DNA from 3 places in the Streptomyces sp. MAI_2237 genome. Region 3 is predicted to be linked to each of the others. Evidence: riboswitches for the same ligand, from Rfam matches in the RefSeq annotation. Region 3 holds a riboswitch; each other region holds the start of a gene.
The links. A riboswitch is a leader RNA that binds a small molecule or an ion and turns the genes downstream of it on or off. The one in region 3 is predicted to bind cyclic di-AMP.
Positions count from the first base shown of each region.

Region 1 (2,258 bases), 2.7 Mb from region 3:
TCCCCAGGGAGCGCAGGTCCTCGCTGCCGCCCCTCCTGGCCCGCTCCTGGCCCAGTCTGACCAGGCCGCGCAGGACCTTGAGGTGGGCCTCGGTGCGCCGCTGGGCGGCCCGGGACGCGCCCAGCGGCTCCAGCAGCATGCGCATCTCCAGCAGGTCGGCGGCCTCCTGCTCGGTCGGCTCCGCCACGCACGCGCCCGCGTGCCGGCGGGTCACCACGAAGCCCTCGGCCTCCAGGGTGCGCAGGGCCTCGCGGACGGGGACGCGTGAGACGCCGTAGCGACGGGCGAGGAGTTCCTCGGTGAGACGGCCGCCACGCTCGTGGACACCCGCGACGATGTCGTCCCGGATGGCCGTGCACACCGAGTGCGCCGGAATACGCATGACCGACCTCCGTCTTAATCCCCGTGAAACGTCGACGATTGACGTTGTGTCCAGCGACTCTATTGCAGTGAGCCGGAATTTCCGACGGCGGGCCGGAATCCATGGATATTTTTTGGACACGGGGGCGACAGAAACGACGAAAACCCCGGCTCGGGGGAGCCGGGGTCCTCTCAGTCCGTGGGGGACGTCGTCAGACGTTCACGCCGTGCGAGCGCAGGTACGCGACGGGGTCGATGTCCGAGCCGTAGTCGGGGGTCGTACGGGCCTCGAAGTGCAGGTGCGGTCCGGTGGTGTTGCCGGTGGAGCCCGAGAGCCCGATCTGCTGGCCGGTGACGACCTTCTGGCCGACGGAGACGCCGATGGACGACAGGTGGCCGTACTGGGTGTACGTCCCGTCGTTCATCCGGATCACGATCTGGTTGCCGTAGGCCCCGCCCCAGCCGGTCTGGACGACCGTGCCGTAGCCCACGGCGTGGACCGACGTGCCGCTCGCGGCGTGGAAGTCGATGCCGGTGTGGCTGCCGGAGGACCACAGGGAGCTGCTGGCCTTGTAGCCCGTGGAGACGTAGGAGCCGGAGATCGGCGCGACGAAGGAGTTCAGGCGCTTGCGCTCGGCCTCCCGGGCGGCGCGCTCCTTGGCCTCGCGCTCCTTCTTGGCGAGCGCCTCGGCCTTCTTGCGCGCGGCTTCCTCGGCGGCCTTCTTTCGGGCGGCCTCCTCGGCGGCCTGCTTCTGGGCCTCGGCCTGCGCGTCGATCTTCTCGGCGATCGAGTCGCCGATGGTGATGACGGGGGTGAAGCCGGTCTGCTCGACGGCGTCGACGGAGTTGTCGGCGGCGAGCGCGGGGGCCGCGAGGGCGCCGATGACACCGGTGGTGGCGAGGGCCGCGACGCCGGCGACCTGGGCGGTGGAACGCTTGATGCGGCTGGGACGACGGTGCTTCCCGGTGGCGCACATGAACGCCATGTACAGGCTGGTCCTTTCCTTCCCTCTCGCCTACCGGGTTAGCTGACGGGTTCGGAGCAGGAAGGTCTCCTACGGACCCCCTCGCGGCTCGCGCGGGCGTCCGATTCACCCCAGGGACTACGGTGGGTCCCCGGCTCCCCTGGCTCGCGCCGTACGGGGACTCGGCGATGACTGCCCGGTGCCGCGGATGCGGCGCGGTGCCTGACGGACAGCCCGGATGAAGCTAAGCGGGGCGCCTTTCAATTCCCAAACGGAACGCGGCTTTTGTAGCGCATCCCACAGGGCACATGGGCATCTCTCCTTCAATTCCGCGCCAATTCGGACATAGAAGGGCCCTGGTGACAGGTCGGTCACCAGGGCCCGTCCACGCGCGCGTGCCGCTACTCGGCGGAAACCACGGTCACTTCACCGATGCCGAGCGCCTCCACCGGCTCCTTGATCTGCGCCGCGTCGCCGACGAGGACGGTCACCAGACGGTCCACCGGGAACGCGCTCACCACCGCCGCGGTGGCCTCCACCGTGCCGGTCGAGGCGAGCTGCTGATACATCGTCGCCTGGTAGTCGTCGGGCAGGTGCTGCTCGACCTGGTCGGCCAGCGTGCTCGCGACCGCCGCGGCCGTCTCGTACTTCAGCGGCGCCACGCCCACGAGGTTCTGCACGGCGACGTCGACCTCGGCGTCGGTGAGGCCGCCCTCGGCGAGCGTGCGCAGCACCTTCCAGAGGTCGTCGAGCGCCGGGCCGGTGTTCGGGGTGTCGACGGAGCCGCTGATGGCGAGCATCGACGCGCCCGTGCCGTCCGGCGCGGACCGGAGGACCTGCCCGAACGCGCGCACACCGTAGGTGTAGCCCTTCTCCTCGCGCAGGACGCGGTCCAGGCGGGAGGTGAGGGTGCCGCCGAGGCAGTACGTGCCG
Region 1 covers NZ_JAJPGQ010000003.1:2,804,814-2,807,071, reverse strand. The annotation lists gene LN251_RS23335 (GntR family transcriptional regulator) at 1-382, opposite strand, end outside; gene LN251_RS23330 (M23 family metallopeptidase) at 573-1,346, opposite strand; cyclic di-AMP (ydaO/yuaA leader) riboswitch at 1,359-1,523, opposite strand; gene LN251_RS23325 (M16 family metallopeptidase) at 1,727-2,258, opposite strand, start outside.
Region 1: another riboswitch for cyclic di-AMP. It lies ahead of LN251_RS23330 (M23 family metallopeptidase); the one in region 3 lies ahead of LN251_RS10615 (transglycosylase family protein).

Region 2 (2,258 bases), on a different contig from region 3:
GGGGCCTCGGCGGCCGGTACGGGCTGGAGGATCAGCGGGATGTCGGGCAGGCGCTCGTTCCAGATCCGCACCCACTTGGCGGGCGTCGTCCCCGGGACGTACGCAAGCCGGAACGTCTGGGATGCTTCCGAGCCTGTCACCCCGCCAGGTTACCGGCCGTGGTCGGAGGCGTCGTACACGCTCGATACCCTGGACCCCATGAAGTCGCACCAGACCGCCCAGACGATGAAGCCCGCCACCGCGGCGAAGAAGCTGGGTGTGTACCTCGAGGCCACCCCCGCCGAGTTCCGGGAGGGCGCCGTCTCGCGCGCCCAGCTCGACGAGCTCCAGGCGAACCCGCCCGAGTGGCTGCGCGAGCTGCGGGCCAACGGCCCGCACCCCCGTCCGGTGGTCGCGGCGAAGCTGGGGATCTCCATCTCGGGTCTCGCGCGCGGCGGGGTCACCGAGGCCCTCACCACCGAGGAGATCGAGGCGCTGAAGCAGGAGCAGCCCGAGTGGCTGGTCAAGGAGCGCGCCACGCAGGCCGAGGTCCGCAAGGAGGGCGCGCGGATCAAGAAGCGCAACGCCGAGCGGGCGGCCGAGCAGGACCAGGGCCGGCGTTCCTGATCACCCTGCGAGCGAGGGCAGTTCGGTGACTCCCTGTCACCATCTGCGCGCCCTCGGTCCACCGTCGGGGCATCTGACGGTGCGTCACAACGAAGGTCACAAAAGCGTATCGGACATTCCGGCCGTCAACCTTCACACGAGGCGCACAAGTTGGCTAACTTGGCCTCAGGCCGCTCGTGTCACTCCGACGAACCCCGTCGGGAAGAGCGGCCTCCGCCCAATTCGGTACGCCTTCGCGGCGGCCGGAACCGGGGACCCAACCGAACATGGGGTGAATCGGCCCGACCGCCCTTCGGGGCAGGGGCCGTAGGGCATGCCTTCCGGAATCGACCGCCCGAACCCGACAGCTAACTCGGTAGGCGGAGCACGGAAGGAGTACGGCCCCCATGGCGCCGGAACGATCGTCGCGTGCCGGAGGCTTCGGCCTCCCCGGTATGCGCAACTCCGCCCTCGCGACGGCCGCCCTCACCTCGGTGGCCCTGTTCTCGCAGACGGCCGACGCCTCGCCCCAGCCGGGCGACGAAGCACCCAGCCGGGAAGACGTCCAGCAGCGCGTGAGCAGCCTGTACGCCCGTGCCGAGGACGACACCGGCCAGTTCAACCTGACCCGCGTGCAGAACGCGCGCGGCACCGGCGAGCGGGGCGGTCAGCCGCGCAGGACCTCGGACCCCGACCTCGACAACGTCAGCCGGCAGTGGTTCGACATGGCCCGGACGTCCATCGGGCCGACGGTCCCGGCGATCCTCCCGGGCGACCGCACGCCGGCCAGGCGCCCCGCGGCCGGCCGGCCCGCGCGGCCGGTGGAGGCCCGTGCGGCTCGTGAGCTGGAGGCCCCCGCGCGGGCCGTGCCCGAGCTGCCCGCCGCCGGACCCCGGCGCCCGGTGGCCGAGCTGCCCGCCGGTCCGACGGCGGCGCTCCCCGCGGTGCCGCAGCCCCGGCAGGAAGCGGCCACCCCGGCGCCCGTGGAGTCCCGGCAGACCTCGCTGCGCAAGTCCAAGCAGGAGAGCCAGCGCAAGGTCGCCGCGGCCAGCGATCTGCTGTACCGGCACGTCGCCCGGCAGACCTCCGCTCCGCGCCCCGCCGTCGCTGCGCAGCCCGACCGGAGCACCTGGCAGGCCGGCCCGCAGGCGGCGGCTCCCGCCGCGATCGAGGCCACGCCGGCCCAGCCCAGCTGGGCGGCCCAGGTCCAGCAGGCGGCCGCGGCACGCACGACGAACGACTCCGCACCGGCCCAGCCGGACTGGACAGCCACACCCCAGCAGCCCGCCGCCGCGCCGACGCAGCCGGGCTGGGACACCGGCGCACAGCAACTCGTCGCGCAGACCATGGCACCGTCCGCCCCGGCCCAACCCGGCTGGGACACCGGGGCACAGCAACTCGTCGCGCAGACCATGGCACCGTCCGCCCCGGCACAGACCGGCTGGGACACGGGTGCTCAGCAGATCGTCGCGGCTGCGCAGACCGACTGGCGGGACCCGGTGGCGCAGGAGCGGGCTCGGCGGGCGGCCGACGAGGCGCGGCGGTTGCGGGAGCCGTCGGTTCTGGACACCGGCGTGCCGGTGGTCGAGGAGCAGCGGGCGCCGCAGCCGACCGTCCTGGAGACGGGCGTCCCGGCCGTCGAGACGCCCACCGGCACGAAGGCCGACCGTGCC
Region 2 covers NZ_JAJPGQ010000005.1:1,286,183-1,288,440, forward strand. The annotation lists gene LN251_RS34195 (LysR family substrate-binding domain-containing protein) at 1-140, opposite strand, end outside; gene LN251_RS34200 (DUF5997 family protein) at 199-606, shown strand; cyclic di-AMP (ydaO/yuaA leader) riboswitch at 825-984, shown strand; gene LN251_RS34205 (NlpC/P60 family protein) at 993-2,258, shown strand, end outside.
Region 2: another riboswitch for cyclic di-AMP. It lies ahead of LN251_RS34205 (NlpC/P60 family protein); the one in region 3 lies ahead of LN251_RS10615 (transglycosylase family protein).

Region 3 (2,258 bases):
GCCTAACCGCCCCGGGGCCATCGGCCAGCCGACCGACCGTCCCGTGGACAAGGACAGACGGTACCTATTGTTCACGTGCGGAACAAAGGCGGGTGAACACAGCATGTATCCCGGGCGACGACGCGCCGGCCACGGGCAGGCGCCGGACAGACGGCGGGCAGGCGGCGGGCAGGCGCCGGACAGGCGGCGGGCAGAGAAAAGCCCCGCTCCGGTGCGTACGGGGGAAGACGCACCGGAGCGGGGAGCCCGTGGGGACGGGGGTGGCCCTCACGCACCTCCACGGTGGGGGACACGGATGTGCGGGGCCTGTAGGTCGGCTGTGCCTTACTTCAGGTGCAGCTGCTGACCCGGGTAGATCAGGTTGGCGTCCTGGACGATGCCCTTGTTCAGGTCGAACAGCTTCTTCCAGCCGCCCTTGACCTTGTGCGCGGTGGCGATGGAGCTGAGGGTGTCGCCCTTGACGACCTTGTACTCGCCGTCGCCCTTCTTGACCTTCTTGCCGGTCGGGGTGGTGACGGTCTTGGTCGACTTCTTGGGGGCCGGACGCTCGGAGGACCGCGAGGCCTGCTGCTCGGTGGTCGAGCGGGTGGTGCTGCTCGACGAGCCGGTGGAGGCGCTGGAGCCGTTGTAGGCGGCGCTGGACAGGCCCGTGCCGCAGACCGGCCAGGCGCCCTTGCCCTGGGAGGCGAGAACCTTCTCGGCGACGGCTATCTGCTGCGCCTTGGAGGCCTGGTTGGCCTGCGCGGCGTAGGCGGTGCCGCCGTACGCGGCCCAGGTGGAGGCGGAGAACTGCAGACCGCCGTAGTAGCCGTTGCCGGTGTTGATGGACCAGTTGCCACCCGACTCGCACTGGGCGACCGCGTCCCACTCGGATGCGGTGGCGGCGGAGGCGTTGCCGGCCGCCATCAGCGGGGCGGCGATGGCGACACCGGTGACACCGGCGAGCGCGGCGGCGCGGGTGGCCTTGGACGGACGACGGTGCTTGCCCTTGCTGGAAAACAGCATGGTGGATCCCCTCACCGACGCCTGCGAGGTGAGCTGTCGGGTTCGGGCCGGTTGAGTTGCCCGGCCGCGGACTCGCTCTCGCGAGCCGCGGCTACACCCCGAGCCACCACCGTCAACCACCCGGTGGGGCACTTACCTTGGGTCCCCCGCTCCTGCCTACGGCGCTGTGAAGCGACGACTGTTCCCGTACGGCCGCTGGCAGGATTCGGCGTTGCGGCAGACGGGGCTCGGGTTGCCGAGCGGTCACGACCGTAGACACGGAATCCGCTGAATTTCAAAGACGATCAGGGCCTCTGAGACTCATCCCACACTTTCACCAAACCGGACATTCAGCGCGAAGTGTGACGTGAACTCCCGCCTCATTTGGCCCTATTCGGCAGGGAGATCGAGGGTCTGACCGGTGAAGATGTGGTTCGGGTCGGTACCGATGGCCTGCTTGTTCGCGTCGTAGAGGGCGCGCCATCCGCCGTCCACGTCAAGGGAGTCGGCGATGGAGGCGAGAGTGTCGCCGGTGTGCACGGTGTAGGAGTCGCGCCCGGCGGGCTTCACGCCGCTTTCGTCGGCGCTGACTCCGCGGTGCTTGCCAGTGCCGCCGTCGGCGGTCGTGGAGTCGACCGCTCCCGTGTCGACGAGGCTCCAGGAACCCAGCGCCTGCCGGGAATTGTCCGACTCGTCACTCTTCGACCGGTCACCGGAAGAGCCGCCGGCCTCTTGAGAGTCACTCGGGGCGGAGGTGGAGGGCGAGGCCGACTTGCCTGATTTGCTCGACTTACCGGTGGAATGAGAAGAAGAGCCGGGAGTGGCCGAGGGCGAACCGGACGCGTCCGACGAGGCGGAACCGTCGGAGGGGTCGCTCGACGCGGTACCCGACGAATTGGACAAACCGGTGGAGTCCGAACTGTCCGACGAACCGGATGAGTCGGACGAGCCGTCCCCGATGCCGGTGTCCACGTCAGCCGAACCGGAGTCCTTGCTCAGTCCCGACGTCAGCCCACAGGTGTGGAAGGCGCCGACGCCTTCGGCGTCCAGAAGCTTCTCCGCGACGGCTATCTGCTGGTTGCGGCTGGCCAGGTCGGGCCGGGAGGCGTAGTCGAGGCCGCCGTACTTCTCCCAGTCCGCCTGAGAGAGCTTCAGACCGCCGTAGAAGCCGCTGCCGCTGTTCTCGCTCCAGGAGCCACCCGTCTCGCACTGCGCCACCTTGTCCCAGGTGGTCCCGTCGGCGGCGCTGGCGCCGCCTGCCGCGAACAGCGGGA
Region 3 covers NZ_JAJPGQ010000003.1:78,263-80,520, forward strand. The annotation lists gene LN251_RS10615 (transglycosylase family protein) at 325-1,005, opposite strand; cyclic di-AMP (ydaO/yuaA leader) riboswitch at 1,009-1,179, opposite strand; gene LN251_RS10620 (transglycosylase family protein) at 1,375-2,258, opposite strand, start outside.